Regions from separate parts of the Streptomyces sp. NPDC048001 genome, predicted to be linked through region 1. Evidence: riboswitches for the same ligand, from Rfam matches in the RefSeq annotation. Region 1 holds a riboswitch; each other region holds the start of a gene.
The links. Region 1 has a riboswitch for cyclic di-AMP ahead of ACGF15_RS12325 (M23 family metallopeptidase). Riboswitches for the same ligand answer to the same signal wherever they lie in the genome.
Positions count from the first base shown of each region.

Region 2: another riboswitch for cyclic di-AMP. It lies ahead of ACGF15_RS28170 (transglycosylase family protein); the one in region 1 lies ahead of ACGF15_RS12325 (M23 family metallopeptidase).
Region 3: another riboswitch for cyclic di-AMP. It lies ahead of ACGF15_RS00040 (transglycosylase SLT domain-containing protein); the one in region 1 lies ahead of ACGF15_RS12325 (M23 family metallopeptidase).

Region 1 covers NZ_JBIDBN010000006.1:14,200-21,174, reverse strand. Annotated here, with positions in the region: gene ACGF15_RS12340 (globin domain-containing protein) at 1-389, shown strand, start outside; tRNA gene ACGF15_RS12335 (tRNA-Met) at 598-671, shown strand; gene ACGF15_RS12330 (PP2C family protein-serine/threonine phosphatase) at 847-2,094, shown strand; cyclic di-AMP (ydaO/yuaA leader) riboswitch at 2,310-2,469, shown strand; gene ACGF15_RS12325 (M23 family metallopeptidase) at 2,481-3,539, shown strand; gene ACGF15_RS12320 (PrsW family intramembrane metalloprotease) at 3,676-4,965, opposite strand; gene trmB (tRNA (guanosine(46)-N7)-methyltransferase TrmB) at 5,168-5,959, opposite strand; gene lhgO (L-2-hydroxyglutarate oxidase) at 6,072-6,975, opposite strand, start outside.
Region 2 covers NZ_JBIDBN010000020.1:55,472-62,446, forward strand. Annotated here, with positions in the region: gene ACGF15_RS28155 (DUF501 domain-containing protein) at 1-431, opposite strand, end outside; gene ACGF15_RS28160 (septum formation initiator family protein) at 564-1,037, opposite strand; gene eno (phosphopyruvate hydratase) at 1,181-2,476, opposite strand; gene ACGF15_RS28170 (transglycosylase family protein) at 2,791-3,441, opposite strand; cyclic di-AMP (ydaO/yuaA leader) riboswitch at 3,445-3,623, opposite strand; gene ACGF15_RS28175 (transglycosylase family protein) at 3,903-4,919, opposite strand; gene ACGF15_RS28180 (cytochrome P450) at 5,060-6,487, opposite strand; gene ACGF15_RS28185 (nucleoside triphosphate pyrophosphohydrolase) at 6,484-6,975, opposite strand, start outside.
Region 3 covers NZ_JBIDBN010000001.1:3,664-10,638, forward strand. Annotated here, with positions in the region: gene serB (phosphoserine phosphatase SerB) at 1-1,019, opposite strand, end outside; gene ACGF15_RS00035 (FHA domain-containing protein) at 1,382-3,901, shown strand; gene ACGF15_RS00040 (transglycosylase SLT domain-containing protein) at 4,032-4,814, opposite strand; cyclic di-AMP (ydaO/yuaA leader) riboswitch at 4,819-4,984, opposite strand; gene ACGF15_RS00045 (helix-turn-helix domain-containing protein) at 5,337-6,038, opposite strand; gene ACGF15_RS00050 (CBS domain-containing protein) at 6,241-6,852, shown strand; gene ACGF15_RS00055 (glycoside hydrolase family 65 protein) at 6,921-6,975, opposite strand, start outside.

The sequences.
Region 1 (6,975 bases):
TGCTCTCGGTGCTCGGCCACCTGGCGGAGACGGGACGCGACCGCAAGGTCCTCGTCGCCCACGCCGACCGGAGCCCGTCCGGCCACGCCCACCGCGCGGAGCTCCTGCGGCTGGCGGCGGCGCACCCCCGCGCCGCCGTCCGCCTCTGGTACGAGGAGCCGGGGGAGCAGGAGACCGGGGACCAGGGGAACGGCGGCGGCCCGGTGGCGGTCGCGTCCGGACCGTTGGACGCCGGGGCTCTGGAGCTGCCCAAGGGGGTCACCGTGCTGCTCTGCGGCCCGCTGCCCTTCATGCGCGCGGTCCGCGGGGACCTGCTGCGCCGGGGCGTCCCGGCCGAGCGGATCCAGTACGAGGTCTTCGGTCCGGACCTGTGGCTGGGCCTGGAGTGAGCCCCGTCCGGCTCCGCCCGGTGCGCTCCGGCGGCTGACGCGGAGCCCCCGGCCGGGGCGCCGGCCCGCCCGGCACCGGCGCCTCCGCACGGCGGCGCACCCGGCCCCTTCCGCCCGGCGGACCGGGCCGGGCGGGGGCTCTCGGAGCCCCCGCCCGGGAAACGTGGTCGGAACCGCCCCGCGGATGGCGTATGGTTGTGTTCACCGACGCGGGGTGGAGCAGCTCGGTAGCTCGCTGGGCTCATAACCCAGAGGTCGCAGGTTCAAATCCTGTCCCCGCTACTGAAGGCCGAGGCCCGGTGATCATCACGATCACCGGGCCTTCGTCGTGTGCCCCTCCGGGCCGGTGGTTCGCCCGGCAGGTCGGCGGCAAGTCGCCGCCGCGCCGATCCGCACGCAGCATGGGAAGAGCGCGGCACCGGTCCGCGGCCGTGGACCAAGCGGCAGGAGATCAGCTGTGGGGCGAGAGCAGGGCGCCGGCTACCGGCCTCCGTGGTTCCTGCGCCTGCTGCCTGCCGCCACGCTGCTCGCGGGCGTCGCACTGGACGCGCTCACCCCGCCGCGGTTCACGGCCGTCTCGTTCTACGCCGCCGCCCCGCTGATCGCCGCCGCCATCGCCTCCTGGGTGGTGACCCTCCTCACGGGGATCGGCGCGATCCTGGCCACCGGGGCGCTGCACTACTACGACGACAACATCACCGAGGCGACCGCCTTCACCGAGACGAGCACCGTGGTCACGGTCTCCGCCGTGGCCCTGGTGATCAACAGGGTGGTGCGGCGCAGCGGTGAGCGGCTGGCCTCCGCCCGGGTGGTCGCCGAGGCCGCGCAGCGCGCCGTGCTGCCCACGCCCCAGGACCGGATAGCCGGGCTCCACATCGCCGCCCGCTACGAGGCGGCGCAGGCGGAGGCGTTCATCGGGGGCGACCTCTTCGCCGTCCAGGACACCCCGCACGGGATCCGGCTGATCGTGGGGGACGTGCGGGGCAAGGGCATGGGCGCGGTGGAGTCGGTCGCCGTGCTCATCGGCACGTTCCGGGAGGCGGCCGAGCAGGAGCGCACACTGGAGCAGGTGGCCGAGCGCCTGGAGCGGGCGCTGCGGCGGGAGGGGGTGCGCCGGGCCGGGCTCGACGCGGTGGAGGGCTTCACCACCGCCGTGCTGGGCGAGATCCCGCACCCGGACGGCGGGGGCGGCGCGCACGGCCCGCCGGCGCGGCAGGGGGCGGGGGGCGGCGTGCCCGGCACCGTCCGGCTGCTCAACCGCGGGCATCCGGACCCGCTGCTGCTCCATGCGGACGGCCGGCTGGACGTGCTGCCGCCCGCGCAGGCCGCGCTGCCGCTGGGGATGGGGGATCTCGGCGGCTGGCCGGACCGCCCGGAGTCGTTCCCGCTGCCCGCCGGGTCCACGCTGCTGCTCTACACGGACGGGCTGTCGGAGGCGCGCGACGGCCGCGGGGTGTTCTACGACCCGGTGGAGCGGCTGAGCGGGCGGATCTTCGCGGAGCCGGACGACCTGCTGGACGCGCTCGTGGCGGACGTCCGGCGCTACACGGGCGGGGGGTCGAGCGACGACATGGCCCTGCTGGCCGTCCAGCGGCCGGCGGCCGGGCAGCCGGAGCGCAGGCGTACGGTTCCGGTCGTCCGCGGTGACCGGAAGGAGTCGGTCAGGGGGGCCGGGAGACGCGCCGACCGAGAGCACCGTGCGTAGTCGGAGGATGCCCCTCCGCATAACAAGTGACGAACTGTCAGAAAAGCTTCTCCTCCTGAGGTGCGCTCAAGTCGCCCGAATCCACACGCTTCTGTCCCGTTTGGTCCCCGTCAAGATCCTCAACTATCCGCGGGAACGGCTTGGAAACCTGCCGCGGCTTCTATTAACGTTCGATAACGCAGCACGGTCGTCCCAGCCGTCGCAAGAGGCGGCACCGTGCTCACGCGCCGAATCCCGCAAGGGAACCGGGGAACCACCACTTGGGGTGAATCAGCCAACTTCGGCCGCACGCACATCGGCGGCAGAGGGCGGCCGTAGGAGACCTTCCTGCTCCGAACCCGTCAGCTAACCCGGTAGGCGAGAAGGAAGGAAAGGAGTACGCCTTCGTGGCGTCCAACATGCCTGCTCCCGAGGCCCCGACCGCGTCGTCCCGGTTCAGCGGCGACACCCCGGAAGCCTCCTTCGGGGAGTGGAACCCGACCGAGGAGACGGTCCGCCCCGTGCGGGGCCGGCACCGCGTGGTCAAGCAGCGCGGCGGCCTGGCCCGCAGCTCCACCGTCCTCGGCGTGGGCGTCATCGCGGCCGTGGGCGCGGGTGGCATCGCCACCGCGCAGGACAAGCCCGCGGTCTCCATATCCCTTCCCGACGCCCTCACCGACAGCCTCCCCGAGGCCGCCTCCCTCCCCGGGGTCGGCTCCCTGATCGCGGACTCCGACGCGGACTCCGGCTCCGGGACGACCGCCGACACCGCCCCCCTCACCGCCATGGTGCCCGTGGCCGAGACCGCCCCGAGCGGCGCCGAGGACCGCTCCGCAGGAGCGGGCGAGGCCCTGCGGGCCCGGATCCTCCAGCAGGCCGAGCAGCAGCGCGCCGAGGCGGACGCGGAGGCCAAGGCCGCGGCCGAGAAGGCCGCCGCGGAGGCGGCGGCGGCCGAGGCCGCCAAGCAGCAGAGCGAGGCGGAGGCCAAGGCCGCCGAGGAGAAGCGCAAGGCCGAGGAGGCGGCACGGGCCAAGGCCGAGGCCGAGCGCCTCGCCAGGCTCGCGGCCAGCTACGCCCTCCCCACCTCCTCCTACACCCTCACCTCGACCTACGGCCAGGCCGGCGCCATGTGGTCCTCCGGCTACCACACCGGCCTGGACTTCGCCGCTCCCACCGGCACCCCGGTCAAGGCCGTCCACGGCGGCACCGTCACCTCGGCCGGCTGGTCCGGCTCGTACGGCTACCGCATCGTGCTGGAGCTGGAGGACGGCACCGAGGTCTGGTACGCGCACCTGTCCTCCATGACGGCCTCGGCCGGTCAGAAGGTCGCCACCGGCGAGACCATCGGACGGGTCGGCGCGACCGGCAACGTCACCGGTCCCCACCTCCACCTCGAGGTGCACTCCCCCGGTGGCTCCGGCCTCGACCCGCTCGCCTGGCTGCGGGGCAAGGGCCTCACCGTCTGACGCGGCGATCCCGCACCCGCGTCCGCAGCGCCCCGGGAGCCCCGGGGCGCTTCGGCGTCCGCGCCACCGCGCGCCCCGCGGCCTCCGCCCGCGTTCCCACCGGCACGGACCACCCGGGGCCCCGCCCGGAGCCGCCTCAGGTGCGGTAGGGGTTGAACCCGTCGTAGTCCCGGTGCGGCAGCACCTGGGGGGCCCGGCCCGTGGCGCGCGCCGCGTAGGCCAGGGACGGCGCCGCGACCTCCCGGCGCAACCACAGGTGGTGCAGCAGCTCCCGCTCCCGTTCCGCGAAGTCCGGGCCCGCCGCGCCCCGGTGGGCCCTGTTGCGCAGGAACGCCAGCGAGGTGGCGAACGCCTCGTACTCCGCCACGGCCCGTCCGGCCGCCGGGCCGTAGGTACGGCGCGCGAAGTCCCTCGCCACGGCCCGCGCCCGCATCGACGACAGCGCGGACGGCTCGGTGGCCGTGAGCCAGCCGGCCGCCGCGTACGAGGGCAACCGGGCGGCTATGGTGCGCAGCTCGCGCTGCCTGCTCCATACGGTCAGCCAGGTGAGCAGCGCGAACGCGGGCACCATGAACGCCCCGTACACCCCGAAGAATCCCCAGGGGCCGAGCAGGGAGGCCGAGCCGTTCCACAGGGCGTGCATGCCCATGGCGGCCACCAGCCCGAGCAGCGGCAGCAGCACCCGCCGTACCCGCCGTCCGCGGGGCGCCGCGGCGGCCAGGCCGAAGCCGAGGCCGCAGAGCACCGTGAACAGCGGGTGCGCGAACGGCGACATCACGATGCGGACGAAGAAGGTCGCCGCCGTGACCGACCCCAGGCCCGCGAAGCCGAAGGCCATGTCCTCGTCGAAGGCGTTCCCGAGGTAGAGGATGTTCTCCGTGAACGCGAAGCCCGTCGCGGTGAACCCGGCGAGCACGATCCCGTCCACCACACCGGAGAACTCCCTTCCGCGCAGCAGGAAGAGCAGCAGCAGTGCGACCCCCTTGGCGCTCTCCTCGACGACCGGCGCGACGACCGTGGCGCCCAGGGTGTCCGCCGAGGCGGGGTCGGCCGTGGCGGTCGCTATCCAGCGGGTGGCCAGGGTGTTGGCGAGCAGGGATATCAGCGCCGCCGCGCAGGCCCCCCAGCCGAACGCGAAGACCAGGTTCCGCCAGGGCAGCGGGTCGACCCGGTCGAGCCAGCGGAACGCGGCGAGCAGCAGCGGCACGGGGAGCGTGGCCAGCCCCAGGCCCACCAGGAAGCCCGTGGAGCCGGTCTGCTCGCGCACCAGGACCAGGATGACCAGCCCGCAGAGCGCGAGCAGGGTGAACACGGCCGCCATCCGCACGGCCCGGCTGCGCCACAGCAGCGCGGCGCGCAGGCGGGCCGACCGGTGCGCCCATGCTCCGGGGACGGGCGGTGCCCCGTCCGGCGCGTACGGGGGCACGGCCGGGGGCGGCGGGAAGGCGGGCGGGGAGGGCTCCGGCGGAGTCGCTGACACCCGTCGACCCTAAGGCCTCTCCCGCACTCCCCGGCGGGCGTGCGGCGACGGCTGCGGCACCTCGCCGTGGTGCCGAGTCGCCCGAACACGTCCGGCACGAGGGCGGACTGCCCGCCGTGCGATGCACGGCTCGGGGCGGGACGCCGGGTCAGGCTTCCCGGCGGGTGCGGCGGAAGAGCAGGTCGTGCACGAGGTGGCCCTTGTCCAGCCCCTGCCCCTCGAAGCGGGTCAGCGGCCGGAAGGAGGGCCGGGGGGCGTAGCCGCCGCCGGGGACGGTGTTCTCGAAGTCCGGGTGGGCCTGGAGCACCTCGAGCATCTGCTCGGCGTAGGGTTCCCAGTCCGTCGCGCAGTGCAGGACGGCGCCCGGCTTCAGGGGCCCGGCGGCCAGATCGAGGAACTCGGGCTGGACGAGGCGCCGCTTGTGGTGGCGCTTCTTGGGCCAGGGGTCGGGGAAGAAGACCCGCATGCCGTCGAGCGAGCGCGGCGGCAGCATCTCGCGCAGCAGGATGATTGCGTCCCCGTTGGCCACGCGCACGTTGGTCAGGCCGTTGCGCTCGGCGAGGGCGAGCAGGTTGCCCTGGCCCGGGGTGTGGACGTCCACGGCGAGGATGCCCGTGCCCGGATCGTCCGCCGCCATCTGGGCCGTCGCCTCGCCCATGCCGAAGCCGATCTCCAGGACGACCGGCAGCCCGCCGAAGAGCTCCTCCAGGTCGAGCACCCGGTGCCCGTCGATGTCCATGCCCCACGTCGGCCAGAGCCGTCGCAGTGCCTCGCCCTGCCCGGTGGTCACCCGGCTGCGGCGCGGCTGGAAGCTGCGGATGCGGCGCTCGTGGTGGGAGCCCGCGGGGTCGGCGGCGGGGCCGCCGGGGAAGCGGGGCGCGCCCACGGTGCGGGTCGCGGGCCGGGGGGCGTCGGGGGCGGTGTTTCGAGGCTCAGACACAGTGCGTCGATTCTACGAGCCGGGCCGGTGCCCCGTCCGGCCCGGTGCGGCGGGCCCGGTCGCCCGCCCGGTCCGGGGGGCGAGGACGTGGCCGGGGCCGGCACGGGGACGGTCAGTCCGGTGCGGCGTCCAGCGCGGCCAGCGCGCGCCGGGCCACCTCGCGGCCGATGGGCAGGGCTGCCGTCGCGGCGGGCGAGGGCGCGTTCAGCACATGGACCGTCCGGGGGCCCTCGCGCAGGACGAAGTCGTCGGCGAGGGTGCCGTCCCGCAGCACGGCCTGGGCGCGCACCCCGGCCGCGGCAGGCCTCAGGTCGTCCTCGGTGACGGCGGGGAGCAGCCGGGCGACGGACCGGGTGAAGGCCCGCTTCGACAGCGAGCGGTGCAGCTCTCCGGCCCCGTGGCGCCAGTGGCGGCGCGCGATCCGCCAGGAGCCGGGCCAGCGCAGGGTCTCGGCGACGTCCCGCGGACGGGCCGTCCACCGCTGGTAGCCCTCCCGGGCCAGCGCGGGCACGGCGTTCGGGCCCACATGGACACCGCCCTCGACGCCCCGGGTCAGATGGACGCCGAGGAAGGGGAAGGCCGGGTCCGGCACGGGGTAGACCAGGCCGCGGACCAGTCCGGGCCGGAGGAGGTCGTAGTACTCACCGCGGAAGGGCACGATCCGCATCCCCGGGTCGTCGCCCGCGAGGCGGGCCACCCGGTCGCAGTGGAGCCCGGCGCAGTTCACCAGGGCCCGGGCGCGCACCACCGCGCCGCCGGTGGTGCGGACCGCCACCCCCCAGGGCCTGCGGTCGACGGCGTCGACCTCCTGCCCGTAGCGCACGTCGGCGCCGGAGGCGAGCGCCAGCCGTGCGGCCATGGCGCGGAAGTCGCACACGCCGGTGGTGCCGACGTGGATCGCGGCGAGGCCGGTGACCTCGGGCTCGTACTCGGGTATCTGCGAGGCACCCAGTTCGCGCACCGGGATGCCGTTCTCCCGGCCGCGCTGGACCAGGGAGTGGAGGCGGGGCAGCTCC
Region 2 (6,975 bases), on a different contig from region 1:
CCGGCCGCAAGCGCATGGCCGACGAGCACATGGAGGCACTTCACCCGGTCGGGCATGCCCCCGGCACTCGGGAAGCCCTGGAGGACCTCGACGGCGTCGCGGCGGGCGATGTAGTCCTCGTGGGCCGCGCGGTAGGCGGCGGCCAGCTCGGGATCGGTGGCGAGGCGCGCCTGCATCTCCTTCATCACGCCCTCGGCCTCCAGGGTCCCGATCGCGGAGGCGGCACGCGGGCAGGTCAGGTAGTAGAGCGTGGGGAAGGGAGTCCCGTCCGGCAGGCGCGGCGCGGTCTCGACGACGTCCGGGCGCCCGCAGGGGCAGCGGTGGGCGATCGCGCGCAGTCCGCGCGGCGGGCGGCCGAGCTGCTGCTCGAACGCGATCACGTCCGCCTCGGTCGGCTCGGTGTGCTCGGTGGTGGGAGGAGGGGTGTCCATGCCTGCCTTGCTGCTCTGTCCGCTGATGGGTTCGTTCGCTGGTGTCGTGCCGTGCGCCGGTGGCGGCGCGGGGTCCGGGTGCGGCCCGGGGCCGGATGCGCCGGCGGCCCGGCCGGGCGCGCTCGGCGTCCTCTACTCGCGGTCGGCGTCGTCGACCCCGTTCCACACGTTGGAGTACCAGGGCCGGTCGCCGGCGCCCGGGTCCTCCCGGCGCTCCTCGGCCGCCTCCGGGTCGATGACCGTGTAGCCGGTCTCGCCGGGGAGCACGTAGTGCAGGTGCTCCCGGGCCAGCCGCCGTACGTAGGCGTCGTCGCGGAGCCGGGCCTTCTCGTCGCGCAGCCGCTCGACCTGGGCGCGTGCCTCGTCCATCAGCCGCTCCTGCTCGGCGATCTCCGCACGCTGCGAGACGTACTGGCGCATCGGGTAGGCGAGCGCGACGACCAGGGAGCAGACGACGAGGGCGAGGAACGCGGCCCGGCCGGTCAGCCGGGAGCGGCGGTCCTGGCGGCGGTTCTGGGACCGGTAGACGCGCGCGGCGGTCTGCTCCCCGAGCAGCCGCAGCCTGGTCGCGGTGGAGAACCGGTCGGGCTCCGGCCTGCGCGCCATGGTCTCGCCTCCCCTTCACACGCGGACGTCCCCGGACACGGTACGGGACCGGGGACGGGGACGTACGGAGGCGTGGTGCACGGGCGCCCGCCGGGGCCGCCGGTCCGCGAGGCGGACGTCGGCGGTCCCGGGGGCGCTGGCGCCTACTGGTCCGCGGAGCGGAACCGGGGGAAGGCGGAGCGGCCGGCGTACACCGCGGCGTCGTCGAGGATCTCCTCGATGCGCAGCAGCTGGTTGTACTTGGCGACGCGCTCGGAGCGGGCCGGGGCACCGGTCTTGATCTGGCCGCAGTTGGTGGCGACGGCCAGGTCGGCGATGGTGACGTCCTCGGTCTCGCCGGAGCGGTGGGACATCATGCACTTGAAGCCGTTGCGCTGGGCGAGCTCGACGGCGTCCAGGGTCTCGGTGAGCGAACCGATCTGGTTCACCTTGACCAGCAGGGCGTTGGCGATGCCCTCCTCGATGCCGCGGGCGAGGCGCTCGGGGTTGGTGACGAACAGGTCGTCGCCCACGAGCTGGACCTTGGTGCCGAGCTTGTCGGTGATGACCTTCCAGCCGGCCCAGTCGTCCTCGAAGAGCGGGTCCTCGATGGAGACGAGCGGGTAGGCCGCGACGAGCTCCTCGTAGTACTCGGTCATCTCGGCCGCCGAGCGCGACTTGCCCTCGAACTCGTAGACGCCGTCCTTGTAGAACTCGGACGCGGCGACGTCGAGGGCGAGCGCGATGTCCTTGCCCGGGACGTAGCCGGCCTCCTTGATCGCCTCGATGATGAGGTCGAGGGCGGCGCGGTTGGAGTCCAGGTTGGGCGCGAAGCCGCCCTCGTCGCCGAGGCCGGTGGACAGGCCCTTGGTCTTCAGCACCTTCTTGAGGGTGTGGTAGACCTCGGTGCCCCAGCGCAGCGCCTCGGAGAAGGACTCCGCGCCGATCGGGGCGATCATGAACTCCTGGATGTCCACGTTGGAGTCCGCGTGCGAGCCGCCGTTGAGGATGTTCATCATCGGCACGGGCAGCAGGTGCGCGTTCGGGCCGCCGAGGTAGCGGAAGAGCGGCAGGTCGGATGCCTCGGAGGCCGCGTGGGCGACGGCCAGGGAGACGCCGAGGATGGCGTTGGCGCCGAGCGAGGACTTGTCCGGGGTGGCGTCCAGGTCGAACATCGCCTGGTCGATCAGGCGCTGCTCGGTGGCGTCGTAGCCGACGAGCTCCGGGCCGATCTGCTCGATGACGGCGAGGACGGCCTTCTCGACGCCCTTGCCCTGGTAGCGGTTCTGGTCACCGTCGCGGAGTTCGAGGGCCTCGAACGCACCGGTGGAGGCGCCGGAGGGGACGGCAGCACGGCCGGTGCTGCCGTCGTCGAGGCCGACCTCGACCTCGACCGTGGGATTGCCTCGGGAGTCCAGGATTTCCCGGGCTACGACGACGTCGATGGACGGCACGAGCATCTCCTTCTGGGATGTGACGCGAGATAGGTGCAGAGGTCTGCTTGGCCTTGCGCCAAGAGCCTAACCGCCCCGGGGTGAAAGCCCGGCCGATGCCCGCCCCGTGGGACGAAAAAGGACATCACAACCCGTCGAACCGGACATACAGCGGCCATCTACCCGCCGGTAACTCCGTGGGGGCTCCGGCACGGACGGGGGAACGGAGCCCGGAGCGCAAGGACCCCGGCCCGGCGCGTTCGGGGGAAGGTGCGCCGGGCCGGGGCCGGCCCGTGGCCGCCGGGGCGGAGGGAGAGGCCGCCCGCGGCGGAGGCGGAGGGTCAGCGCAGGTGGAGCTGCTGGCCCGGGTAGATCACGTCGGCGCTCTGCAGCACGTCCTTGTTCAGCTCGAAGAGCTTCTTCCAGCCGCCCTCGACCTTCTCGGCCTCGGCGATGGCGCTCAGGGTGTCGCCGGCCTTGACCGTGTACTCGCCGTCGCCCTTCTTGACGGCCTTCGGCGTCGCGGGGGCGGACTGCTTCGGGGCCTCGGCCCGCTCGGAGCGGGTGGTCGGGACCTCGGCGCGCTGCTGCGGCTGCTCGGCCGCGGCGCCGCCGTAGGGGGTGCTGGAGAGGTTGACGCCGCAGCTCGGCCAGGCGCCCTTGCCCTGGCCCGCGAGGACCTTCTCGGCGATGGCGATCTGCTGGGCCTTGGACGCCTTGTCGGCGGTGGCGGCGTAGGCGGTGCCGCCGTAGGCGGCCCAGGTGGAGGCCGAGAACTGGAGGCCGCCGTAGTAGCCGTTGCCGGTATTGATGGACCAGTTGCCGCCGGACTCGCACCGGGCCACGGCGTCCCACTCGGCGGCGGTCGCGGCGGAGGCCGGGCCGGCGGTGAGCAGCGGGGCGGCGACGGCCGCTCCGGCGACGCCGACGAGGGCGGCGACGCGCGAGACACGGGACGGACGGCGGTGCTTGGCGGTGCCGGAACGCAGCATGGATGGACTCCTCACCGACGCCTGCGAGGTGAGCTGTCGGGTTCGGGCCGGAAGGAATGCCCGGCCGCGCTGCACGGATGCGCGCGGCTTCACCCCGAGCCGTCCCCGGGCAGCCCTTCCGGGCCGCCGGGACCGGCAACGTACCTTGGGTCCCCCGCTCCTGCCTTCGGCGCTTTTCGAGCGTCGACTGTTCCCCCCGACCGACGGCAGGATTCGGCGTGACGGTCAGCGGTGCCCACCGGTGGCGAGCGGTTCCGACGGTAAACACACCTCTCCCCGATGTTCGAATACGAACATCGGGGAGAAACCGGACGAACCGCCAGGGCCGAATGAACCGTTTCCGCAGGTAGAGGTAGAGGTGACCGAAATCGACTGGTGAAACCGGCCAGTTGCGGCGAAGAGACCCTTGTCTCACTTGCGCAGAACGGACAACTCCGGACCTATCGCCGGGTGGAAGGGGCTTACGGAGCGGGGGATTCCGCGGGCTCCGCGCCCAGATCGAGAGTCTGACCGGGGAGGATCAGGTCCGGGTCCTCGCCGACGACGGCCTCGTTGGCCTCGTAGAGCGCCGACCAGCCGCCGGGGACCTCGCCCTGCTCGGCGATGCCCCAGAGGCTGTCGCCCTCCTGCACGGTGTAGGAGCCCTCGGGCGCGGCCCCGGCCGCGCCCTCGCGCACCGACCCGTCACCGCGCGAGGGGTGGCCGTCGCCCTCGCGCGCCTCGTCCGGCCGGGCCTGGCCCGCCTCTTCCGCGGGGGCCCCGCGGTGCTTGCCGCGGCCCGCGGAGCCGACGGCCCCCTCGTGCTCCTCCGCGGAACCCTCGGCCCCGGGGGCGCCCGCGGCGGGCTCCGCCGGTGCGGAGGGCTCCGCGGACGGCTCCGAGGAGGGCTCCACGGGAGCGGCGGACGGGGCCGCCACCCCGTCGGAGGTCACGGACGGGGAGGGAGAGGGGGAGGCGGCGGCCTGCTCCGCCGCGCGCTCGCCCGGCATGGGGCCCGGCCCCTCCGCCACCGGCCCGCTCTTCGGGGAACCGGTCCCGGGGGCCTCGGCGGCGGGAACGGCCGCCTCCGGCTCCAGGCCGGGGTCGAGGGCGCTGTCGGGGCCGTCGTCGGTCAGCCCCGCCACGACGGAGCACGCCTGCCAGGTGCCGGCCCCCCGGGCGTCCAGCACCCGCTCCGCGACGGTGATCTGCTGGGAACGGCTCGCCAGGTCCGCGGTCGGTGCGTACGCCGTGCCGCCGAAGGACTCCCACGCCTCCTGGGACAGCTGGAGCCCTCCGTAGAAGCCGTTGCCGGTGTCGATCGACCAGTTGCCGCCCGACTCGCATTCGGCGACGCGATCCCAGGTCGCGGCGTCGGCGGCGGAGGCGGATCCGGCGCCGAGCAGCGGGATGGCGATGGCCGATCCCGTCACCCCCGCCGCGACGACGATGGCCGGTGCCTGGCGGGGGCGGCGGTGGCGTCCGTTCCCGGAGAGCATGCGGTTGCCTTTCGCGTGACTACAGGGGACCGTGCGGCGGTTGTCAGCCGCCGAGGTCGACGTGAACGTAGCCGTATTCGAACGTAAGTCACAAGTCGATGCACTGCAGATTACGTAAAAGTCACAACCCTGACGGAGCGTCAACTACTCTCCGGGGTGAACTCGACCGGCAGAGTGCGCAATCCACGCATGATGAGCCCCCCACGCCACCGCAAATCGCCTGGATCGCCCGCATCTCGCAGATCGGGCAACCGGGTCAGCAGGGTAGCGAGGGCCGTCTGCCCCTCCAGCCGCGCCAGCGGGGCGCCGAGGCAGTAGTGGATGCCGTGCCCGTAGCCCAGATGCTGGTTGTCGCGGCGGGTCAGGTCCAGGGTGTCGGGGGCGTCGAAGCGGGCGGGGTCCCGGTCCGCCGCCGCGAGCACCACCAGTACCGGGTCGCCCACCCCGACGGACTGCCCGCCGAGGCTGAGGGGCTCGGTGGCGAACCGCCAGGTGGCCAGCTCCACCGGCCCGTCGTAGCGCAGGAGTTCCTCCACCCCGGTCTCCAGCAGCCCGCTCTCCCCGGCCGCCAGCGAGGCCTGGAGCAGCGCCCGCTGCTCCGGGTGGCGCAGGAGCGCGTGGACCCCGTTGCCGATGAGGTTCACGGTGGTCTCGAACCCGGCGAACAGCAGGATGAACGCCATCGCCGCGGCCTCGTTCTCGGTCAGGTGCTCGCCGTGGTCCGAGGCGGCGATGAGCCCGGAGAGGAGGTCGTCGCCCCCGCCCTCGCCGAGTTCCGCGCGCTTGCGGTGGATCAGCTCGGCGAGATAGCCCCGCATCTTCTTCACCGAGCGCGCCACGCCCCCGCGGGGACCGCCGCCGTGGCGGATCATCATCCCCGCCCAGTCCCGGAAGTCGTCCTGGTCCTCGCGCGGGACGCCGAGCATGTCGCAGATGGCGTAGATGGGGAGCGGGAACGCGAACTCGTGGATCAGGTCCGCCTCGCCCCTCGCCGCGAAACCGTCGATGAGCCGGTCGGTCAGCTCCTGCACCCGCGGCTCGAAGGCGGCGACCCGGCGCGGCGTGAACGCCTTGGAGACCAGCCTGCGCAGCCGGGTGTGGTCGGGCGGGTCGATGTTGAGCAGATGCGTCATCAGCTCCGCCTTGCGCTCCCCCGGGATGCCGGTCCTGCCCCTGGCGTGCGCCGGTTCGTCGTGGTGCGCCGGGTTCTTCGACAGCCGCTGGTCGGCGAGGGCCTGGCGGGCGTCGGCGTAGCGGGTCACCAGCCAGGCCTCCACGCCCGAGGGCAGGACCGTGCGGTGCACCGGCGCGTGCTCGCGCAGCCACGCGTAGGCCGGATAGGGGTCGGTGGCGAACTGCCGGCTGAAGAGCGGGGGGACGGGCCCGCCGGCACCCGTGCGGGGGCATCCGCCCGGCGCGGCCCCGGGCTGCTCCCGCCCCGCGCCCGGACCGTCGGGTGCGGGGGAACCGGGACCCGGCGCGTCCGCCGCCGGGGACCGCTGCGGGCCGGGCGGCTCCGGCCGTTCGTCCGGGGTGTGCGGGGTGCTCGGCGTGCTCGGGGCGTTCACCCCTCGACGCTACCCGGGCCGCCCTCCGCCGCACGGATCGCGTCCCGGTAGGCGCGGGCCGCCGCCCGCAGCGCCGCCTCGGGGTCGGTGCCGTCCGCCTCCGCGCGGACCGCCAGGCGCAGCAGCTCCCAGCCGACCCCCTCACCGGACGGCGGCTCCACGGCGAGGCCCGCCGTACGCGCCCGGGAGGCCAGCTTGGCGGCGAGCGCCAGACCGGGCTGGCCCAGCGGCACCCCCTCGGTGACCGAGGTGCGCTGCTTCTCCACGGCCTTGGTGCGCAGCCAGTGCGCCTTGACGTCCTCGGGGGTCTCGGCATGCGCGTCGCCGAAGACGTGGGGGTGCCGGTGGACCAGCTTCTCCACGATCCCGGCGGCCACGTCGTCCACGGAGAACGGCTCCTCCTCGTCCTCCTCCGCGATCCGGGCGTGGAAGACCACCTGGAGCAGCACGTCGCCGAGTTCCTCGCGGAGCTCCGTGCGGTCGCCGTC
Region 3 (6,975 bases), on a different contig from region 1:
AGCGGAACCCCCGCCTCCTCGGCGAACCTGCGCAGCAGCCGGGCCTTGCCCGCACGGTCGACGATCTCGCCCGTCACCCGGCCGGTGAGCCTGCCGTCCACGATCTCCAGGGTGTTGGCCGAGGCGAAGTCCAGCCCCAGCCGCTCCTTGAGGTCGTCGGTGACCTGCGTGAACCCACCGGAGACCACGCCCACCTGGTAGCCGAGCCGCTTCAGGGTGCGGATCAGGGTCCGCGCCCCGGGCGTCAGCCGGACCTCGGCGCGCACCTTGTCGACCACCGAGGCGTCCAGGCCCTCCAGCAGCGCCACCCGGGCGTGCAGCGACTGCTCGAAGTCCAGCTCACCGCGCATCGCCGCGGCGGTCACCGCGGCCACCTCGTCCTCGCAGCCCGCATGGGCGGCGAACAGCTCGATGACCTCGTCCTGGATCAGCGTCGAGTCCACGTCCATCACGACCAGGCGCTGGGCGCGCCGGTGCAGCCCGGCGGAGACCACGGCCACGTCCACGCCGATGCGCTGGGCCAGCGGGGCCAGCTCCGTGCGCAGCGGCTCCGTCTCCACCCCGGAGACGGCGAACTCGACCGCGGTCACGGGGTACTTCGCCAGGCGGAAGATGCGGTCGATGTTGGCGCCCATGCCGCTGATCCTGGCCGCTATGGCGGCCGTCGACTCGGCCGTCAGCGGGTGGCCCAGCACGGTGACGTGCGAACGCCCGCTGCCGCGCGGCCGGTTGTCGCCCGTACCGGAGATGATCTCGGCCTGGAGCCCCAGGGAGTCCGCCCAGCTGTGCACGGTGGCCCGCAGGTCGCCCTCGCCGGACCCGCCCGCCGACGGCGAGGTGACCAGCGCGCACAGCACGAGCCGACCGCGGGAGACGACCTGCTCGATGTCGACCACGTCGACGGCGTAGGCGGCGAGGGTGTCGAAGAGCCCGGCGGTGATGCCGGGGCGGTCCTTCCCGAAGATCTTCACGAGAAGGGTGGGGACGTCGGTACCCGGAGGGGTCTGCGCTGCAGTCATGGTGCTCCCACCGTATCCGGCGCGGGCCCGGGACAGCCCCTCCGTCCCGTCTGGCGGACAGCCGCGCGCCGCAGGCCCCCGCCCCGCGCGGACCGCCCCGGTCCGCGCCGTGCGCCCCCCGCGCCGTGCGTTCCCCGGCCTGCGCCGCACCGCCCCCGCCGTGTCGAGGAGCGGCCCGCGCCGCACCGCCGCGCCTCCCGTCGCCGTGCGGTGACGAAGGTCCCAACTGGGTACCGAAGGCGGTCTTCCCGCGGCCTGGCTTTCGGATTCCGGACCGGGCCTGAAATAGTTCCCCACGATGTTCGCCATCCCTAGACTCCCGGCGACGGGGGGCGCTCGGGGGACAACTAGTGGGGCATGGAGTGCCGGAACTCGTACTGGAATTGAACGGAAGGACCTGGACCCTCGATCCGTCCAGGACGTACACGCTCGGCCGCGACCCGCAGGGTGACCTGGTGGTCGACGACGCCCGGGTCTCGTGGCGGCACGCCACGCTCAGCTGGAACGGCCGAAGTTGGGCCGTCGAGGACCACGGCAGCACCAACGGCACCTACCTGGGCGGCCGGCGGATCCACCAGACGGAACTCGGGCCCGGCGCCGCCGTCCACCTCGGCAACGCGACGGACGGCCCGCTGCTGGCCTTCTCCGCCCCGGCGCCGGGCGGATACGGCGCCCAGCCCGCCGCCGCGCCCCACGCCGCCGCACAGGCCGGTGCGCCCGGGGCCTGGTCCGGGCCCGCCGCCGCACCCGCGCCCGCCGGCGAGGGGGCGCAGGCTCCCCCGCACGCGGCGGGGACGCCGGGGGCACCGCAGGTCCCGCACCAGCAGGGCGCCGGGCGGCAGGACCCCGCCCCGGCCTACGGCGACCGCAGCCCGACCACCTTCCACCAGCTGGCACTCGGCCGCGTCATGCGCATCGGACGTGCCCTGGAGAACGAGCTGGTCGTCTCCGACCTCCAGGTCTCGCGCCACCACGCCGAGTTCGTCGCGACCCCCGACGGCCGCTTCGAGATCCGCGACCTGGGCTCCCACAACGGCACGTACGTCAACGGCCAGCCCATCGCCAAGTCCTCCACGGTCCTGATCGGCCCGAGCGACATCGTCGGCGTCGGCCACTCCGCCTTCCGGCTGGTCGGCGACCGGCTGGAGGAGTTCGTCGACACCGGCGAGGTCTCCTTCTCCGCCCGCCACCTCACGGTCACCGTCGACGGGGGCAAGCAGATCCTGCGCGACGTGTCCTTCGGCGTGCCGGAGAAGTCGCTCATCGGCGTGATCGGCCCCTCCGGTTCCGGGAAGTCCACCCTGCTCAAGGCGCTGACCGGCTACCGGCCCGCCGACCAGGGCGACGTCCTCTACGACAACCGCAGCCTCTACAAGCAGTTCGCCGAGCTGCGCCAGCGCATCGGTCTGGTCCCGCAGGACGACATCCTGCACAAGGAGCTCACCGTCCGTAAGGCCCTGAAGTACGCGGCCAAGCTCCGCTTCCCGGCCGACACCACGGAGGCCGAGCGCGAGGCGCGCATCGGCGAGGTGCTGCGCGAACTGAAGCTGGACATCCACAAGGACAAGAAGGTCACCGCGCTCTCCGGCGGGCAGCGCAAGCGCGTCTCGGTGGCCCTGGAGCTGCTGACCAAGCCCTCGCTGATCTTCCTGGACGAGCCGACCTCCGGCCTCGACCCGGGCATGGACCGCGATGTGATGCAGCTGCTGCGGGGTCTCGCCGACGACGGCCGCACCGTGCTGGTGGTGACCCACTCCGTGGCCGAACTCGCGCTCTGCGACAAGCTGCTGGTGATGGCGCCCGGCGGTGCGGTGGCGTACTTCGGCCCGCCCGAGGAGGCGCTGAACTTCTTCGGCTACACCACGTGGGCGGACGTGTTCTCGGCCTTCGAGAACTACCGGGACTACGACTGGGCCGGCCGCTGGAAGGGCTCCCAGCACTACCAGATGTACGCCGCCGACATCGACGCCGTCGCCCCGCAGGCGGTGCAGATGCCGCCGCAGCAGCTGAAGCCGCCGAAGCCGCAGAGCTGGGGCTCCCAGCTGTTCACCCTGATCCGGCGGTATGTCTCGGTGATCGCCTCGGACAAGGGCTTCATGGCCCTGATGCTGGTGCTCCCGGCCGTCCTCGGCGCCGTGAGCCTGGTGATCAACCCGGACAACGGCCTGCTGGTCAACGTCAACGAGCAGACCGGGCGGATCATCCCCAACGGCACGGCCACCACGGTGCTGCTGATCCTGGTGGTGGGCGCCTGCTTCGCGGGCGCCGCCAACTCGGTCCGCGAGCTGATCAAGGAACGGGTGATCTACGAGCGGGAGCGGGCCACCGGCCTGTCCCGCTCGGCGTACCTGATGTCCAAGGTGATCGTCCTCGGGATGATCACCGCTGTCCAGGGTGCGCTGGTCGGCGCGATCGGCTTCGCCACCCGCGAGCTGCCCGAGGAGGGGCTGGTCCTCGGGGGCGCGGTGCTGCTGGAGCTGTCCCTGCCGATCATGGCCCTCGGCTTCACCTCGATGATGTTCGGCCTGATCATCTCGGCACTGGTGAAGACGGCCGAGAAGACCATGCCGCTGCTGGTGATGTTCGCCATCGTCCAGGTCGTCTTCACCGGCTGCCTGTTCGTCCTGCACGGGACGGTCGGCGTCAACGAGTTCTCGTACCTGATGCCCTCGCGCTGGGCGGTGGCGGCCGCGGGCACCACCCTGGACTTCAACCGGATCAACCCCAACACCGACGACCCGGCCAGTACGGACCCGCTGTGGGACCACGAGGCCGGGGCCTGGATGCTCGACATGGGCGTGCTGCTGGCCCTCGGGGCCTTCTGCGCCTTCCTGGTGGCCCGCTTCCTGCGGCGCCACGAGCCGGAGGTCATGCGCAGGTGACGCGACCGCGGGCCGGGACCGGTCCGCGGACGGCGCCGGAGGGCGCACCCCGTTCGGGGTGCGCCCTCCGGGCGTCTGCGGTGTCCGCGCCGGGCCGCTGCGGGGGCCGGGCGGTCGGGGCGGGTGCGGCTCAGTAGGCGCTGTCGACGTTGTCGATCGAGCCGTAGCGGTCGGCCGCGTAGTTGCAGGCGGCGACGATGTTGGCGACCGGGTCGTACTGGTCGTGCTTGGTGCCCGCGACGTGGTAGGCGTCGAAGGTCGGCTTGATGACCTGGAGCAGGCCCTTGGAGGGGACGCCGTTGTGGGCGTTGATGTCCCAGTTGTTGATCGCGAGGGGGTTGCCGGAGGACTCGCGCATGATGTTGCGGTGGATGCCCTCGTAGCTGCCGGGGATCCCGTGCTTCTTCATGATGGACAGCGCCTCGCGGATCCAGCCGTCCAGGTTGTCCGGGTAGGTGACGGCGGCGGTCTGCGCGGCCGGGGCGGACTTGCCCGCGGTGCCGGTGGCGGCGGGGGCGCGCTCGGCGGAGCGGTCGGCACGGTCGGCCTCGGCGCGCCCGCCGCCGATGGTCAGCTCCAGACCGGGGTGGATCAGCGAGGGGTTGTCGCCGACGGCCTCGCGGTTGTCCTGGTAGAGCTTCTGCCAGCCGCCGTCCACCGAGTGCTCCACCGCGATGGCGGACAGCGAGTCGCCGGCGACCACGGAGTACGTCACGGGGGCGCTCTGCTGCGCGACGGCGGGAGCGGCCACGGCGGCGGCCGGGGCGGCGGGAGCGTGGGCGGGCTGTGCGGCGCTGGCGGTCGTCGCCCCGAGGAGCGGGAGGGCGAGGGCTGCGCCGCCCGTTCCGACGGCGACGAGGCCGAGGGCGATGCGGCGGGAGCGGGGACGGCGGTGCTTACCCTGTGCAGGCATGGTGAGTTCCTCTCCGTCGCCTGCGAGGTGAGCTGTCGGGTTCGGGCTGGAGATGCCCGGCCGTGCGAGCGCACGGCTTCACCCCGAGCCGTCCCGGCGTCCTTGGCGGACGCCGGTCCGGCGACTTACCTGGTTCCCCCGCTCCTGCCGAGTTCGGGTGATCTGGTCGGAATACCGGACAGCGGCAGGATTCGGCGTCCCGTCCGGAATGCCGTGACCGTAGGCGAGGCACCGGCGGCACAACAAGCCCGCAATTCACACACGCAATGCGCGGGGCGCCGAAAGCACCGGGAGAGGGCGCCCGAGATCGACTTCCGTTCCGTCAGTTCCCTTTGCAGGAAACGGAGAAGGGCAGGGGAGATCCACTGCGCGGGGCAGGCCGGGTGACCGATGTCACCAGCGATGGAGCAAAGGCCGCCAATGAATTCATTGGCGGCCAAATCGGACATTCAGTCGCGCCGGTGAGGCGGCGGTGGCACGGCTCCCCTCGCGGCATATATGGATGCATGTCCGAAATGAGGCTTACGACTGCCCGGGGGCGCCGCGCACCAGGATCCGCCGCCCGGTGATCCGCGTCGGGGCGACCGCGATCCACAGCTCCCGCCCGCCCCCGGCCCAGGGCGCGGAGTAGGCCTCGCGATCCAGCCTCCGCCCCTCCTCCTCGTCGGTGACCCGGCGCGCCGCGCCGACGACCAGCACGCTCCAGCCCTGGCTGAAGGCCTCGTCGATGTGGTCCACCTCGAAGGCGGCCTCACGCCCCGCCGAACGGCCCAGCAGCGACTCGTGACCGGTACGGAAGGCGACCTCGCCCTCGGTGACCAGGTAGTTCACCGGGAGGATCGCCGGCCCCTCCGTCGTGGCGACCGCGACCCGGCCCACACCGTGCGCGCCGAGCAGGTCCCAGCACTCCTCGGCATCCAGCTCCACCAGCTCCGGGTGGTACCCCGCACGGCCCGCACCGGCCGGGAGGTCCGCGTCACCACCGGTCAGCGCCGTGACGGTGGTCTCCAGGGCGTCCGCCAGCCGCAGCAGGAAGCCCATCCCGGGCGCGGCCGGGCTCTCCTCCAGGTACTGCAGGTACCCGGGCGCGGAGCCCGCCCGCAGGGCGACCTCCTCCCGCGAGAGCCCGAGCTCCCGGCGGCGGGCGGCCGCCCGGCGGCCGATGTCGCTGCCTGCGCGGTCCCGGCCCGCGCCGCCTGAGTCCGCTTGCGGTTGTCCGGGCATGGTCGCCACCTTCTCCTGTCGGCGGTCCGGTCACGGCACGTGCCCCGCCCCGCGCCCACGGTAGCCAGCGCCCGCCCGGCCCGCACGGCGGGCCCGGCATTCACCACCCTCCCGGCCGACCGGGGACAGACTCGGAAATACTGTCCCCAAGAGGACCCGGACGGACTGGAGGCGCCGCGATGACCCCCTGGACTGGTGCACGATGAGACACCGCTCGGTAGCCGACCTGATGACCCCGCAGGCGGTGGTCGCCCAGCGCGGCACGGCCTTCAAGGAGATCGCCCGGCTGCTCGACGAGTACGGCATCACCGCCGTGCCCGTCGTCGACGACGAGGGGCGGCCCGTGGGGGTCGTCTCCGAGGCCGACCTGCTGCGCCGCCATACCGGGGGCACCAGCGCCGACACCGCCGAAGGCCTGATGAGCAGCCCCGCCGTGGTCGCCCGTCCCGGCTGGAGCGCCGTGCAGGCGGCCCGCGTCATGGAGGACCACCGCATCAAGCGGCTCCCCGTGGTCGCGGAGGACGGACGGCTCGCCGGCGTCGTGAGCCGCAGCGACCTGCTCCGGCTCTTCCTGCGGCGCGACCGCGCCATCCAGGAGGAGATCGTCGAGGACGTGCTCGCCGGCACGCTCGGTGTCTCCCCCGCCGCGGTGGGCGTGGAGGTGGCCGACGGCCGGGTGACGCTCAGCGGCACCCTGGAGCGCCGCTCGCTGGCGCGGATCGTGGTGCGGCTGTGCGAGAGCATCGACGGCGTGGTCGACGTCGTCGACCGGCTGGACTACGCGAGCGACGACGTGCCCGCCCCGGAGGCCTGAGACGCCGCCTCCCGCGCCGCCCCGGCCCGCGCGGGAGGGGCGGGCGCGCTCCTGGGCGGCGGGCGGCGTCAGGCGGACGGGATCGGCAGGGTGCGCACGGTTCCCGGGTCGACGGTCACCACG